DNA from 2 places in the Paenibacillus sp. CR_12 genome. Region 2 is predicted to be linked to the other one. Evidence: predicted binding sites of a transcription regulator. Region 2 holds the regulator's gene; the other holds the start of a gene.
The links. The regulator NrdR, encoded in region 2, represses ribonucleotide reductase genes. The targets are predictions, from matches to a motif close to AACACNATATATNGTGTT.
Positions count from the first base shown of each region.

Region 1: RB297_RS11225 (adenosylcobalamin-dependent ribonucleoside-diphosphate reductase) is a predicted target of NrdR. The motif match lies at 3,026-3,043, and genes of this name have one in related genera.

Region 1 is NZ_JAVFHO010000002.1:1,621,357-1,629,408, forward strand. Features, by position in the region: gene RB297_RS11220 (GntR family transcriptional regulator) at 1-41, opposite strand, end outside; gene RB297_RS11225 (adenosylcobalamin-dependent ribonucleoside-diphosphate reductase) at 267-2,909, opposite strand; gene RB297_RS11230 (DEAD/DEAH box helicase) at 3,331-5,088, shown strand; gene RB297_RS11235 (YqhG family protein) at 5,090-6,052, shown strand; gene RB297_RS11240 (hypothetical protein) at 6,198-7,313, shown strand; gene RB297_RS11245 (YqzE family protein) at 7,602-7,793, opposite strand; gene RB297_RS11250 (N-acetylmuramoyl-L-alanine amidase) at 7,941-8,052, shown strand, end outside.
Region 2 is NZ_JAVFHO010000008.1:192,609-201,079, forward strand. Features, by position in the region: gene RB297_RS24605 (MFS transporter) at 1-609, opposite strand, end outside; gene RB297_RS24610 (LLM class flavin-dependent oxidoreductase) at 754-1,806, opposite strand; gene RB297_RS24615 (ArsR/SmtB family transcription factor) at 1,903-2,184, opposite strand; gene RB297_RS24620 (TetR/AcrR family transcriptional regulator) at 2,296-2,907, opposite strand; gene RB297_RS24625 (nuclear transport factor 2 family protein) at 3,103-3,882, shown strand; gene RB297_RS24630 (YhgE/Pip domain-containing protein) at 4,135-5,325, shown strand; tRNA gene RB297_RS24635 (tRNA-Ala) at 5,453-5,525, opposite strand; gene nrdR (transcriptional regulator NrdR) at 5,705-6,178, opposite strand; gene RB297_RS24645 (alpha/beta-type small acid-soluble spore protein) at 6,326-6,553, shown strand; gene RB297_RS24650 (lytic transglycosylase domain-containing protein) at 6,622-7,188, opposite strand; gene coaE (dephospho-CoA kinase) at 7,185-7,784, opposite strand; gene RB297_RS24660 (MntP/YtaF family protein) at 7,794-8,471, opposite strand, start outside.

The DNA.
Region 1 (8,052 bases), on a different contig from region 2:
AAGTCGCGTATATACTCTTGAATCCTCTGATACAAAGGCATTCTTTCCGTAGAGCTCAACCGAATCACCACATTTCATTCAATATGTTTAATATATACGTTACGAATGGCGTAAGCGTTTTATTCCATGCTCTAATCATGGAAACAGCGGCAGCCATGGACGAGAAAATCATGTCCTGACTGCCGCTGTTTATTTATTGATCTATCATATTCGTTAGCTTGCGCGGGAAAATCAAATTTTGGAGGGAGCTCTTCCCTACGACTTCCTTAAGAGCACTTACTATACCCGCAGTTCCCGCACGTCTTGCATCCCTCGATGTTAATCAAGGATGCCCCGCCGCAGGACGGGCACAGATCCAGCGACATGCTGCCGCCTGCGTGCGCGCCATGTCCGCCGTGGCCCGCAGCTGCCGTTGCCCCGCCTTCGCCTGCATCGGCAGGCGCCATCGTGGCTGCGACCGGTGCCGGATCATGGTCATGATCCGCCTCGGCGTTGTTGGCCACGTGCGTCTCGAGCGCCTTCGCCACGGCGTCGGCGATGGACTCGACGCGGTTCGCGCCGAAGCCGATCGCGCCGGTGCCGCCGATGCCCTTGAGGTGCTTGATCAGCAGCTCCACCTTGTTGCCGTGGTCTCCGTAACGGAGGAACAGGGAGCATACGCGGCCCAGGGCTTCCGCCATCGCGAACACATCCGATCCGGCTTTGCCGACGTTCAGGAAGATTTCGCTTGGAATGCCGTCCAGATCATTGATCGTGATGTACGCCATGCCGAACGGCGTGTTCATTTTATAGGTTGCGCCGCGCAGCACTTGCGGACGCTTTTTGTATTGTTTATCCAGTCCGCTCTTGCTCGGGGAGGCTGTCACGGCCACGCTTGCAGCAGCCGGCTCCACGCTCGCCGTTTCCTCAGCGGCTTGGCCTGCAGCGCTTTGCTCCAGCGCCGCTTCCGCGGTAGAAGCTGTTGTCGCTTCGGCGGCTTTGTCTTCTTTTTTCTCCGTCTGCAGGACCTGCACGTCGCGGCTGCCGTCGCGGTAGATCGTTACGCCTTTGCATCCCAGATCGAATGCCAGCTCATACAGGCGTTTCGTATCTTCAACCGTGAAGTCGGACGGACAGTTCGCCGTCTTCGAGATGGAGCTGTCCACCCAGCGCTGAATCGCCGCCTGCACGCGGATGTGATCCTCGGCGGAGAGACTCATCGCGGTGACGTAATAGTCCGGAAGCTCTTCGCCCGGATGGCTGTCCAGCCAATCCTGAGCAATCGGCACGAACTGCTCGTCGAAGCCGAGACGGCTTTGACGGAAGTATTTGAAGGCAAAGTACGGCTCGATGCCCGTCGAAGTTCCAACCATCGTACCCGTGCTTCCCGTCGGCGCTTGGGTAATGACGGTAACGTTGCGGACGCCTTTTTTGCGGACCGCTTCGGCAACTTCCGGATACACCTCGGCCATATTTTTCATGAAGCCGCTTTGCAGATACAGTTCGGCATCGAATGCCTGGAACGAGCCCTTCTCCTCGGCAATATCCGCGGATGCAAGATACGCTTCGCGCGCGATGAAGCCATACAGCTTATCCAGGAACTCCAGCGATTCCGGGCTGCCGTAACGGATGTTCAGCTTGATCATCAGCTCGGCCAGACCCATTGTTCCGAGGCCTACGCGGCGCTCTTTTTTCTGGTTCAATTCGTTTTCTTCGAAATGGTAAGGCGTCCGGTCGATGACATTATCCAGGAAACGCACGGAGTAACGCGTCGTCGTAGCCAGCTCATCCCATGCAACGTCATGATTCGCTTCATCGTAGAACTTCGACAGGTTCATCGCGGACAGGTTGCATACGCCCCAGCCCGGAAGTCCCTGCTCGCCGCAAGGGTTGGTACAGATGATCGGGTTGAAATACCAGCTGTTGGACATCTGGTTGTAGTATTCCATGAAGACCACGCCCGGCTCTGCCGATTTCCATGCGGATTCGATAATGGTGTGCCATACCTCGCGTGCTTTAACCGTTTTATATGGAATGATGCTGCGTCCGGCTTTCTTCCATTTATCCAAATCGCCGTCCCACAGCTCATCGTAATCCGGATCGGTGGTATCCGGGAACACCAGCTCCCAGTCCAGGTCTTCCTTCACGGCTTTCATGAAAGCGTTGCTGACGCATACCGACAGGTTCGCGTTCGTGACTTGTCCCATCGTCTGCTTCACCGTAATGAAATCCTCCACGTCCGGGTGCCAATCGTTCATCATCAACATGAGCGCGCCGCGGCGGCTTCCGCCCTGCTCGATCAGGCCTGTCGTATAACTGAACAATCCGCCCCACGATACCGCACCGCTGGAGGAGCCGTTCACGCCTCTAACGATCGCGCGCCGAGGACGAAGGGAAGACAAGTTGATGCCGACACCGCCGCCGCGCGCCATAATCTCGGTCATCTCGCTCAGGGTTTCCATGATGCCGCCCCGGCTGTCCTTCGGGGAAGGAATGACGTAACAGTTGAACAGCGTCAATTCATCGCTTGCACCCGCTCCGGCCGCAATCCGTCCGCCCGGCACCAGCTTCCAATCATCCAGAATCTCGCGGAATTTCCCGCGCCACTCTTCCTGCAGTTCCGGCGTTGCCTCAACCGATGACATGGCGGCCGCGAGTCGATCCCACATTTCTTCCGGCGTTTTCTCGATGGTTAACGTCAGCTTCTCCACATCCGACTCCACAAGCTCGCCCTTCCGTGTCTTCACGGTGACCTTGCGGCCTTCGCGTTTCACGATTTCGCCGACTTCCTTGGTCGGAAATTTAGGATCATCCTTCGTCAGCACGAGCACCACGTCGCCGACCTTGGCGTTGTTGGTGTCCGCATCCTTCCAGGCATACCGGTCCAAAAAGATCTTCTCGCTTAAACCTTCCAGCCGCTGATTCTGCATCGTACTCAAGTGCAACTACCTCCTATATAAGATATAAAATTTAAAAGATTCCCAAGTATGTGCTCACCAACAACATAACCTGTTATGTAGCCGGTCAAACATCCAAAACCACTATATACACCACATATAGTGCTATTTGTTCATTATACTACACTATATATAGGTTAACTATGCCGATAATGTGAAAATTAAGCCGACAGTTCCAAGCTCCCGCGCGCAAGCTTCCGCTTTCTTCCTCTCGCTCTCTTTTTCGCTGATCCCTATGAAAAAAAAGGATGAAAATATCCAATTCCAGCAGCCGTGCGCTCTATAGGGTATTCCGCGGCTCCCGAATCCGTGCAAGGTTATGAAGACTTCTTTTTTCGTCCATACTACATATACACCGTTGGCCCGGAATCTTTCATCACAGGAGGAGATCGACATGAACCAACAGCCATCTGCCGACTCAGGCATGATTTTCGACCCGCGCCTTCCCGTTCCATTGCAGATCGACCGTTCTTGGTTTGACGATCTCTCTGGCCGACTGGACAAAGGAGGCCCTTGGGGTGACTATCGTCTGGCCCAGCTTGCCGTTGAGGGCGAGAAATCGCGCCTTGTTACAAGCTTTGAAGAACTGCAGTGCCTCAAGCACCTTGGCGGTTTATCCCCGCTCCCCCATCAGACCGATACCGCAAGACGCGTTTTGTTCGAGATGTCGGGCAGAGCCATTTTGGCGGATGAGGTGGGACTTGGCAAGACGATTGAAGCCGGTCTCATTTTAAAAGAATACATCGTGCGCGGACTGGTATCCAAAGTGCTGATTCTCGTACCTGCTTCCCTGGTTCTGCAATGGGTCCGCGAGCTGAACTCCAAGTTCGGCATTCCCGCGGTCGCGCAGAAAAAAGCGTACTCCTGGGGCAATGACATCGTTGTCGCCTCCATGGATACGGCCAAGCGCGATCCGCATCAGGAGATTTTGCTGAACCAGGAATACGACATGCTCATCATCGATGAAGCCCACAAGCTCAAGAACAAGAAAACATCCAATTATCAATTCATCCAAAAGCTGCGCAAAAAATACTGTCTCCTGCTCACCGCCACGCCGGTGCAGAACGACCTCAGCGAGCTCTTCAATCTCATCACGCTGCTGAAACCGGGCCAGCTTGGCGGCCAGGGACAGTTTGCCGCAAATTTTGTCGTGGATAAACGAAGACCGAAGAACCAGGACCAGCTCAAGGATGAGCTGTCCAAGGTCATGATCCGCAACCGTCGGGGCGAAGGCGAAGTGAAGTTCACGAAGCGGTCCGTCCGCAACGTGGGACTCAGCCTTTCGCCTGAAGAACAGTCATTATACGACGGCGTTACGTCCTTCGTCAAAGATCAGTATCAGGCAGCTGGGGGAAATTTAAGCAGTATGCTGTCGCTCGTCACCCTGCAGCGGGAAGTATGCAGCAGCCGGGATGCCGTCTTCGTGACCCTTGTTAATCTGTCCAAGAAGCTGCCGGAGGACTCTCCGCTGCGCGATAAAATTTGGGAGCTGGTCTATCTCATCAAGGCCATCAAAGCAAACACCAAGGCGGAAAAAGCCATCGAGCTCATTCAGCAAATGAACGAGAAGGTCATCGTGTTCACGGAATATCGGGCCACGCAGGAATACTTGCTCAATTATTTCCGCGATCACGGGCTGGTCTCCGTCCCGTACCGGGGCGGCATGAACCGCGGCAAGAAGGACTGGATGATGGACCTTTTCCGCGGCAAGGCGCAGGTCATGATCGCGACGGAAGCCGGCGGCGAAGGCATCAACCTGCAATTCTGCCACCATATGATCAATTTTGACCTGCCCTGGAATCCGATGCGGGTCGAGCAGCGGATCGGACGCGTGCACCGTCTAGGCCAGACCAATGACGTGAAGATCTACAACCTGTCGACTTCGGGAACCATCGAGGAGCATATCCTGAACCTGCTGCACGAGAAGATCAACATGTTCGAGATGGTCATCGGCGGGCTTGACGTTATCCTGGAGCGCTTCGAGAAGAAGGAATCGATCGAGAAAAGCCTGTACAAAATCATGCTGGAGTCCGGCAATGATGATGAAATCCGCCAGCGCATCAGCACATTGGGCGACTCGATTCACCATATCAAGCAGGACGTCGAGCTGGAAAGCACGGCCGAAGAAACTCTCAGAGAGGAAGAAGCCTAATATGACCATGACGCCGCAGGAGGTGCAGCAGCACTTCATGGCCTATTTGGAAGCCACCGAATGCACCGTCATCGAAAAATCGCCCGAGCATGTCACCGTGAAACTGTCGCCGCAGGCCGACAAAATGCTCACCAACCGCCCCTATTACTGGGGGTTCGTGGAACGGACCGGGGCTCCCGCCGAAACGCTGTCGTTCAACTTCGTGTTTGATCCGGAAAAATACGACGAACGGCTCGCCAAGGCCGAAGAAGCCAAAGCCAAAACCCAGCTCAACGCACCTGCGCAGGATCCGCTGCTGGCGCGCTATTACGGGAACGCCCCGGTACTGCCGATCTTGGGGCCAGGCCGGATTCAGCGGGAGAATATCGGCTACGGCAGCAGCCGGCTCGCCCAGATTTGGAATGCCTCCCGCGAAGAGGGCAAATGCGTGTATCTGTTCCAGCAGCGGGATGCCGAACCGCGTCCCAGGGGCCGTTCCACGCCTTATGAGCAGTGGCTGGGCGTCTGCTTCAAGGTGGAGTTCAGCTGCGATCTGAAGCGGGAGGATTTGTTTTTTCTCGGAATCTCGCTGTCCAGCCGCTCGATTACCGAAGACTTCCCCGCCATTCTGCATGGGCGCGAATTGACTCCACGCCTGCCCGAGAGCGTTCACGTCAGACCGGCGGCTCTCACCCTTGAGCAGGCCGTAGCTGCCCTGGAGAATCATCTGATCAACAAGCTGAGCAAGCTGGATTACGATTGGGCGGCGAAAGCTAAGGAACGCCTCGAAGACGAGCTGATGGTCATCGACGGCTACTACGAGGATTTGCTCAAAGAGCAGGACGAAGAGAAAAAGGCGCAAATCGAGGAGCAGTACAAGAACCGCCGGTCGGAAATGCAGTGGCAGTACGAGCCGAAAGTGAGCCTGTCCGCCATAACCTGCGGTCTGTTTCATCTGTGTTCGCCCGTGGGCGCGTCTTCATGACGCCTCTCTACAAAAGCAGGCAAAAAAAGAACCATTCTCCCTTCCCCTGCCGCGACAGCTTGCAACAGCCTTTGCAGAGCTTGTCCGATATGATGATTCCATCACATCCATGGCGCGTAAGGGCCAAGGAAAGGCGGTTAGCGATTTGAAGCTGTGGAACATGGAACCCCGTTACCAGGATGACAAGGACAACAAGCGCAAACCTAAATCAATCGACAACAAACGCTTTATCCAATATCGAAGGTGGTCTGCCTCCGTCATCGTAACGGCACTCCTGTGGTTCAGCACGACCCACCCGCAGGCAGGCATGGCTGCGGCTCGTGAAGCAGACACCCCCAATCCTGCGAGCGCCGTCCGTGCGGCAGACGCTCTGCTTGCAGTCCAGTCTGCATCGAGCCTAGCCTACAGCAGCGCCAGGGCTCAAGTACCGGAAAGTTTGGTAGACTTTGCAGAACAGACCGTGGATCAACTATCGGTGCATGCGCCATTTACTGCCTGGGACGGAGCAGAGCTGGATTTCACCCCACTTGGTCCGGGCACGCACGGCTGGCTGGTCACGATTTCCGATCAGGGACTGCCTCAGGGCTACATGATTATCAGCGCAGGAGAAGACGGTGGATATATCTTGAGCGAATACGGGATCGGCTCCACCCTTCCCTACAGTCAAGCACCGCTGAATGAACGGCTTGCGGCCGAGGGATTTCTGAAGGCCGGCGGATCTTTGCCGAAGGGAAGCAGCGTGCGCAAGCTGTATGACGTATCCCCTGTCTGGCAGGTTCAGCTTCCCGGCAAGAAGCCGGTTTATATCAGTGCACTGAATAGCGAAATCCTTCCGGAAGAACTCAAGCAGACAACGACGGCGGTCAAGCCGGCATCGGCTTCGATGCCGGCGGCAAGCAAGGGATTGGTAACTTCATCCGCTCGCTGGATTGCCGGAGCGCCAACCATTGCAGCCGGCGATTCCCGGGATCCTTACGATAATCTGCTATGGCTGACCTCAAGCAATCTGACGGCCCGAAGCAGTGCCGATCTGCGTAAATTGCTGCAGGAGCACTCCAGCCTGATATTCAAGTCCAAAAATAGCAATGCTGCTTACGGAGCCCCTTTTACCTTAATCGGGTGGCACCGCTGGTCGACAGGGATTCAGAAGCATTCGGCAGCGCTCTATGTGTCGGTTCCATTGCGGAACACAGATACCTTCCGCTTCCTGCCGGCATCCCGCTTGATCGGACAAGGCCAGTTCTATGCTCAACCCAAATGACGCGAAAGTACAAGCAAGCGGGCTAACAAGTCCGTCATTCATGCGAACCAACCATAAGCCCTCATGCCTTCAGCATCCCAGACGGACAAAAGGACGCGGCCCTGATCAGGGCTCGCGTCCTTCATCGTTTCAAGTCTTTTTAACCATGGTCACTTCCGAGCGTCGCCCACCATTTTAAAACACCTAAACATGCCCCAAGTCTAGCATCTGGCTGTACAGGGTGCCGTGCGCACGCTGTACAATAGCTGACTTCGTTAAGGAACATACAGCAAATGAACAGCAGCAGCTTTACTTTTGCCTTTTTTTGCGCTTGGAGGATACGTCGTCTTTCCACAGCGACATGGAGAACGGAATCATGCCGAACCACCTTGTGGTCCAGGATTCCTTCACCTTCGCCCTGCGCCGAACTTCCTTAGGCTTATCTATATAGTTAACCACGCGTTCGGTAATATATTTGATCAATTCATCTCCGCTTGCCATACGAATCAACTCCTTATGGTTTATCCGCTTCCCAGTATCAGTGTGCTCCATTCCGATCGATTCTAGACTCCTGTTTAACGGCATGATTTTTCCGTCTAATGCGCATCCTAATAAAGCCGAAATTTTACGTGAAAGAAGGAATCCATCATGATTAAGGCAGCTGGAGTATGTTTTCTTCTCTTGACGCTGGCACTCCCCGGTTCTGTCACGGAAGCAAGCCCAGTAAAAAAGCAAGCCCTGAAGATTCCCGCACGAGCCG
Region 2 (8,471 bases):
GATTCGGGGACTTTTCAACAAGGCAAGCTGTTCCCGAATAGGAACGGGAGCCTCTCCTTCCGATTTCGGAATCGTCAGCAAAAGGACCACCATCGCGACCAAGCTTAGGGCCCCGACTCCCGTAAAGATGATTTTCCAATCATGTGAGCCCGCAATGATCCTCCCAAGCGGGACCCCTAGAATAAGTGCGAGGTTAAAGCCCACTAAAACCGTGGCGATAGCGCTGCCCTGTTTTCCAGGATGAGACATTTTGGCGGCAACCGTCATGGCGACGACCATAAATACCCCCGTGCTGATCGCCAAAATAATTCTTGCTCCAAGCAGCATGCCGTAGCCTGTAGTTGTGACAGTGATCAAGTTCCCTACGAAAAACAATCCCAAAGCCGACAGCATAAGCTTTCTCCGATCCATTTTTGCCGTGAGTGCAATGAGAATCGGGGTGCCGATGGCATAAGCAAGCGAGTAGACCGTAATCAACTGTCCGGCCGCCGCTACCGACACTCCAATATCGCTTGCAAGCATGTCCAAAATGCCGGCAATCACGAATTCCGAAGTTCCGACTAAAAAGCTGACAATGGCCAGAATATAAATTTTCCATGAGTTTCCCATATGTTTCTCTCCTCTTTTCATTTCAACAGATCTAAATCTATAGAAGTCATAGTTGAAAAATAATGCTTAATTGCCGACTTCATTTCTCGGCTCAATCAAGCCTCCTTGTTCCAAGCGTTCGTACTCTGTTTAAGCGTTATGGCCTTACGTCTGACGGGCGAGCTCCTTACGAACAATCGGCGCTACTTTGGTGCCGAGAAGCTCAATCGTCCGCAGCAAGTCACGATGCGGCAATGAACTAAAATCGTTATACATCATGAATCGAGTCAAGCCTAGGTTCTTATGCAGCAGCACGATCTTCTCTGCGACATATTCGGGATCTCCAACATAAAGAGCGCCTTGAAGGCTGCGGGCTGCATCGTACGAGTCCTGTGTATAAGGAGGCCAGCCTCGTTCCCGTCCAATGTGGTTCATTTGGGCGGCCATAACGGGGTAATACCGCTTAGCTGCCTCTTGTGTCGTATCCGAAATAAAGCCATGCGAATGCGTAGCAATTTGCAGCTTATTCGGATCGTGACCGGCTTTCACGGCGGCTTCTTTATAGAGCTCCACCAAGGGTGCGAATCTCCGCGGCTCACCGCCCAGGATAGAGAAGACAACCGGAAGTCCCAGCAAACCAGCGCGAACAGCCGATTCCGGGCTCCCCCCCGTACCAATCCAGACAGGTAACGGGTCCTGCTGTGCACGCGGGTAGACGCCCATGTTGTCAATCGCCGGGCGATGACCGCCGCGCCAGGTCACCTTTTCGGAAGCGCGAATCTTCAGCAGCAGCTCCAGTTTCTCTTCATACAATTCCTCGTAATCTTTCAGGTCATAGCCGAATAGCGGGAACGATTCGATGAACGAACCCCGTCCGGCCATGATCTCCGCTCGCCCGTTCGACAGACCATCCAGCGTTGCAAAGTCCTGATATACCCGCACCGGATCGTCCGAAGATAGCACCGTCACTGCGCTCGAGAGGCGGATCCGCTTCGTTGTAGCGGCAGCTGCTGCCAGAATGACGGCTGGCGACGAGCTAGTGTATTCGATGCGATGATGCTCGCCGATGGCATAAACATCAAGGCCTACCTGATCTGCCAATTGGATTTCTTCGATCGCTTGGCGCAGCCTCTCGGCATGCGAGACACCGCCATTTCCGGGATTAGCATGGAGGAAGGTGCTCATTCCAATCTCCATCGTATTCGTTTGACCGCTCATAGTTATTCTCTCCTTCTTAATATGGAATAGGGATGATTAGCAAAGAGTCCCACCATTTCTACTGTTCTAAATATATAGAAATGATTTCGAAAAAAATTACGCCAACAAAAAGGGCGCAAATTTTTCCGCTACTTCTCGATTGACGTTATAGTGAATAAACGATCCATTCTTGCGAGAATCAATCAAGCCAGAGTCCGTCAATTGCTTTAAATGATGCGATAGCGTCGAGCCTGCAACCGATTCAAGCCTTTCACCGACCGCGGTGAAGCATAAATTGCTCTCTTTCGCGAGCAGTAAAGCGATCTTCAGCCGGGTTGGTTCCCCCAAAGCTTTATACACTTTAACCGCTTGCCCCATAGCTTCTTGATTTTCTCCCACTGTATCCACCTCCCCGCATATCTTCTGCAGTTCTATAACTATCGAAATCAAGTTTAGCACCATGTCATTCAAATGTAAAGGGCATATCTGAATCCTGCTCCTTCTACTTCGCTAATTATAATCCTCGACGGCGATGCCGGCAGCCCTTAAATGCCCGTAGGCAACGATTCTGCTAAACTGAGATGAAACTTCATCTGCAGGAAGGGGTTTATCGTTTTTAATCCACCAAATTACAATCCCCATGAAAGACGATCCGAGGTATTCGATCAGCAATTCCTTGGATATCGCTAATGGGGAGTTTCCCTGAGCAGGTTTCCACCCCTCAATTAATTTATCTTTGATGATATTTTCCATTTTCGCTTGAAACTGATAGATTCTATTCTCATCTATTAACATGGAATGATAAAAGGTCAAATTTAGAGAAATATGCTCCAGTACAGTTTGCATGACTGTCTCGAGTAGAGAAATACTGAAAGGATTCATGCTGATGGGACAAAGAATGACCGCATCCTTTAATTCGCTCAACAATTCATTCATACATGTATCTAATAAATCAGGCTTGTTTTGGTAGTGGAGATAAAATGTGTTTCGATTGATCATAGCCCGATCGGCAATATCCTGGATCGTTATCGATTCATATCCCTTTTCCTGAATAAGCTCATAAAACGCCTTTCGAATCGATTGTTTCGTGCGCAGTATTCTTAGGTCGGTTTTCTTGTTCATTGTTTTCGTTCCCCCTAAATTTATTTAGGTCGTTAAGCGACAAAGTTTTATGAGTTGTCTGTTATCCATCATAACTAAAAATATTGAATATTGAGCGTTATATTAGCCTCTATTATAATGAGCAACAGATAAATAAACAACGTCTTGTTCATTATTTATCTAATGACCAAAAAAATTCCCAAGGAGGATATTCCAATGACATCCAATCATCAGAATGAGCTTGTTCGTAAGGCAGTCGCCGTACTGGAAAGTTTTGAGAGCGGCAACCCCGAAGCGATTACGGCTTACGTTCATCCAGATCAATATATTCAGCATAACCAGGCCTTACTCGATGGTCGTGAATCCATGCTTGGCGCACTTGATCATTTAAAGGAAATGGGTACTAAGGTAAGCATTAAGCGTACTTTAGTCGACGGAAATTATGTGGCTCTTCATTCTGTATATCATTTTCACGGCCCTAAAATCGTATTTGATCTCTTCCGTTTTGAGAATGGACTAATCGTCGAGCATTGGGACAATTTGCAAGAGATGGTGGAGAAGACACCAAGCAATCATACGATGATTGACGGACCGGTTACGATTAAGGATATCGACAAGACGGATGCCAACAAAGCATTTGTCAAAAGCTATGTTGAGAACATCTTGCTCGGGAAGAACCCTGACCTGCTGGCCTCTTACTTTGATGGAGATCACTACATTCAGCATAGTCCGCATATTGCAGACGGCCTTTCCGGTCTTCACGCTGCTTTGCAGGCTCTGAAGGAGAGAAATATTGAGTTTCAATATACTCATGTCCACCAAGTAATCGGACAAGGCGATTTTGTCCTTACAATGAGTGAAGGTCTGTTTGATGGTCAACATACCGCTTTCTACGATCTGTTCCGCGTAGAGGATGGAAAGATCGCTGAGCATTGGGACGTAATCGAGGCCATACTGCCGGCAGAAAAACGAAAAAATTCGAACAGTAGATTTTGAAATTTGTGTGGCTAAATCGCAAGGCATCGCCGAAATGTAAGTGCGGTGATGTCTTGCGATTCACGAATGTACTTGAGCAATCAATTTTGTAATCAAAAAGATACAGAAGCGTTGCTGCAGCAACGCTCTTTTTGTTCATTGCCATGAAGTGATCGTGTGATGCAGCCATATTATATGGTTGCCCTTCACAAATGAAAATTGCCGTTGATAATCAACCATATGTTCATTATAAAGAACAAGGAGTAGTGGATCATGAAAATGCTGACACAAAAAATGATGTGGCTGGGCATGGTGCTCGTCCTGATCGTGTTGACCGTATTCGGGTTAGCGATGATGGGATCGGTGCTTGGATCGAAGCCAAAGGAGGTCCCGGCGGCCCTCGTTATCCTTGACCAGCCGACGGAGCTGCCGACTGGAGAAACGTTTGCGGTAGGGGAAATGATCCGGGAAAAGTTGCTGTCGAGCCCGGCAATGCCGTTTGTCTGGCATGTCGTGGATTCCGAGGAAAAGGCTCGGGATGGACTGGATAAACGCGAATATTACGGAGCGATGGTGATTCCTGCGAATCTGAGCAGCGGTTTACTCTCGTTAGCGACTCACTCGCCGATTCACCCTAATGTGAGAATCATCTCCAACGAGGGTATGAACACCCAAGCCTCGATGGTCGTAAGACAGGCAATGGGGCAAGCGATGAACATGATCAATGGGGAACTGTTGCAGCAGCTGCTTGGGCAGATCGGACAGCAAACGGGACAAATTCCCATTGAGACGGCTAAAGCTTTAATGACACCGGTGAACGTTCAGGAGGAAGTCGTGCATCCACCGGGAGTGAATAATGCGGCGGGAAATGCGCCGGGCTTGTTTACCCAGATTATATGGATCGGCAGCATGGTGACCGGAGTCGTCTTGCTCCTGGCTAGCCAGAAGGCGGTCGCCGCGGGTTCAAGGAGATGGACAGTCAGCGCGCTGCAAGCTATCGGGGGGCTTGCGATCGTCGGCATAGCCTCATGCTTCACCATATGGATGGCTTCGTCGTGGTACGGCATGGAACTGGCGAACGCGGGGGAGACGTGGTTGTTCTTATGGTTGGCTGGATCGGCGTTCTTCTTGTTGCAATCTTCCTTGCTGAATTGGATCGGATTCCGTGCAATACCGCTGCTCGTACTGCTGATGTTCTTCTCGGTGCCGCTCCTGAACATGGCTCCGGAGTTCTTGTCGCAGACGACGCGAGATTGGATCTATTCGTGGACGCCACTGCGCTTCGCGGCAGGAGGGCTACGGGAAGTCATGTACTTCGGCGGACTGGACGCCGCTCACTCAAACGCCTTGATTTTGTGGGGCGTCGCCGGTGGATTTTTGGTCTTGCTGCTCTCTTCCGGATTTAAGGCAAATCAAGCGACAGATGCCGCCCCTACTTCTGTTACAGGCGATACAATAAAGTAAGAACAATCAACGATGCGTTGTACTTCCTTTTTTTACGCTCATGTAATAATTTAATTTTCTGGGAAGTATTAAAAAGTTATTATAAAAACAAAAAAAACCCTTGATTTCTCAAGGGTTTCTCTTCGTATGGAGCCTAGGGGGATCGAACCCCTGACCTCATCGCTGCCAGCGATGCGCTCTCCCAGCTGAGCTAAGGCCCCGTAAGCGACTTCTATATCATATAAAAAATCAGCAGGCATGTCAACACTTTTTCAGAACTTTTTTGATAATGCGCAGTGCCTTTTTTCCTTCTCTATATAATGTCACTTATCGATGTTGAGAATTTGGCGCCATGAGAGCGCCGGAAGAGCACCAGGGTCGTTTAAGAACCGTAGCGCTCTTACAGCTCCTGCACGTCCGTATCCTTGGACAGCAGGCTTTTCAGTTCCTTCATGAACATATTGATATCCTTGAACTGCCGGTATACGGACGCAAACCGAACGTAAGCCACCTCGTCGACCGGATATAACCGTTCCATCAGAAGCTCCCCGATCTGGCGGCTCTCCACTTCCGCCGCCGCGGTATTGCGCAGCGCCTTCTCGACATCCGATACGATCATATCCAGCTGGTCCACGGATACCGGACGCTTCTCGCATGCCCTTATCAAACCGCGGAGCACCTTCTCCCGGCTGAACTCTTCGCGGCTTCCGTCCTTTTTCACGACGATCAGCGGCGTTTCCTCCACCATTTCAAAGGTTGTGAATCTCTTGCTGCACTGCTCGCATTCCCTGCGGCGGCGGATGGATTTATTCTCGTTGGCAGGCCTGGAATCCAGCACTTTCGTTCCGGCATAACTGCAATATGGACACTTCATAAGTTGTCTTCACTTCCTTTGTATTCAGCGTGATTCGCCCTTAATGGGCGTCAGAAAAATTTACCAGCAAAACTTTTGTCTTTTATGTTATGAAAATGCGAGACCCGAGACATAATACTTTTACCAACCCAAGGAGGTGAACTTAACATGGCACAAAGCAACAACAACTCCAACAACCTGGTTGTTCCTCGCGCAAACGCTGCTCTTGAGCAACTGAAGTACGAGGTAGCTCAAGAACTTGGTATCTCCATTCCACAAGACGGATACCAAGGTAACATGACTTCCTATGAGAACGGTTCGATCGGGGGATACATCACAAAGCGTCTTGTAACCCTGGCCGAGCAACAATTGGCTGGTCAATTCTCCGGTCAATAATTGATTCTTCCTTAAAAAAGGAGTGTTGGCGGCTCGAAGTAAGAGCCTGTCCAGCGCTCTTTTTTTCTTTAGAAGCCGCCCTTATACACATCCGTATATTGATTATAATAATAAATCACGCGCTGTACATAATGCCGGGTTTCCCCGATCGGTATACTCTTCACGTTCTCATAGGTTCCGTCCCACATGCCCTTGTTGATCCAATTCTTGACGTTCCCCGGGCCCGCGTTATAAGCGGCGATGGCGGCAATCGGATTGCCGTCCATTTCCTTGTGCAGATTCTGAATGTACCAGGTGCCCAGCTGGATGTTCGCATCCACTTCATTCTTTACGCTCAGCAGGTTCACCGACGGGAGCTTGGCCATTTCCATCGCCCAGTTCGCCGTATCCGGCATCAGCTGCATAATGCCCAGCGCCCCCTTCTTGGATTCCTTGCCCGGCTTGAAATTCGTTTCCACCCGGATGATCGAGGCCACCAGAAACGGATCGACCTCATAATAAGCGGCATGTTTGCGGATCTCATCCTTATAATGGATCGGATACAGCAGGGTCATCCAATTGGAACTTAGGAACAGCAGCGCTACAAAAGAAACGAACAGCAGGAGCAGCACCCTTTTTTTACGAAGCCACTTCATAACTGAACCAACCTGTTCCACAGGTTGTCCACCTGCTGCTGCGTTTCGGCCAACGTGCCGCTGTTATCGATCAGGATATCCGCTCGAAGCTTCTTCTCCTCAATGTCCATCTGGCTGCTAAGACGCGCCTCTGCCGCTTCCCGGGTAAGAGCGTCCCGCTCCATCAAACGCGCAAGCTGCAGCTCGCGCGGGACATAGACAACAGCGATCTGCTTCAGATAAGGATAGGCTTCCCTTGCCTCCAGCAGCAATGGAATATCCGCTACCACGAGCCGGTCGGGATGCTGCCGTTCATACGCCTCCGTCCGTTCCCGTATTTCCTGCCGGATTGCCGGATGCGTAATCTCATTCAATGCCGCTCTCTGCTCCGGATGACGGAAAATCATCTCCCCGAGCTTCTTTCGATTCAACGTACCGTCTTCAAACAGGATCGCTTGTCCAAAATGTTCGGTCACTTTACCCAGCACCGGATGACCCGGGAGCATCACTTCCCGGGCGATGATATCCGCATCGACGAGAAGCGCTCCCTTCATGGCCAACATGGAGGACACGGTGCTTTTGCCTGTTGCAATTCCTCCGGTTAAACCGATATTCATGACTTCACCTCATAACAGCTTCATTATACCCATGACAACTAATAAAAAAGCAGGCAAATACGAGATAAAACGCATGCCTCCCTTGGCCGCAAAACGGAGGCCGACCCGCATGCCCAGCACCAGAAATATCCCGCTGAACAAGGAAACCACGGCTGCGGTGCCTAGCGGCGAGAAACCCAGCATCGCTGCGCCGAGCCCTGCTCCGAACGCATCGAGCGACAGCGCGATCCCCAGCCACATCGCCTCCCATGGTGAGATGCTGCCGGAGTCGTCCAGATCCGCTTTCGTCGGGCTGCGGAGAATTTGAATGACGACGCCGATCTTCGGTATTTCAAGGGAGAATACCGCTCGCTGAAGCTGCTCTTGGCCTGCCGTGGTAACTTCACGACGCGGTGTCCCTTGATGAATGGCTCCCGGCGTTTCCGTAAGCGATGCGGAAGAATCCACGGCGGATGCCGGCTGCACTTCAGGCTCGCTGCTTCTCCGAACCTGCTGATATAAAGACCATAGGCCCAGCAGTATCAAAATGGCAGCTCCGATCACGGATGCCGCAGACGGGGATAAGAACCGCTGCAGCAGCGCGCCTGCCTGCATGGAGACGCCAAGCACCAAACCGGAACACAGCGAGATGATCAATACAGACAGCAGCGGTATCCTTGTTTTGCGCAGACCGTATGTAACCCCTGC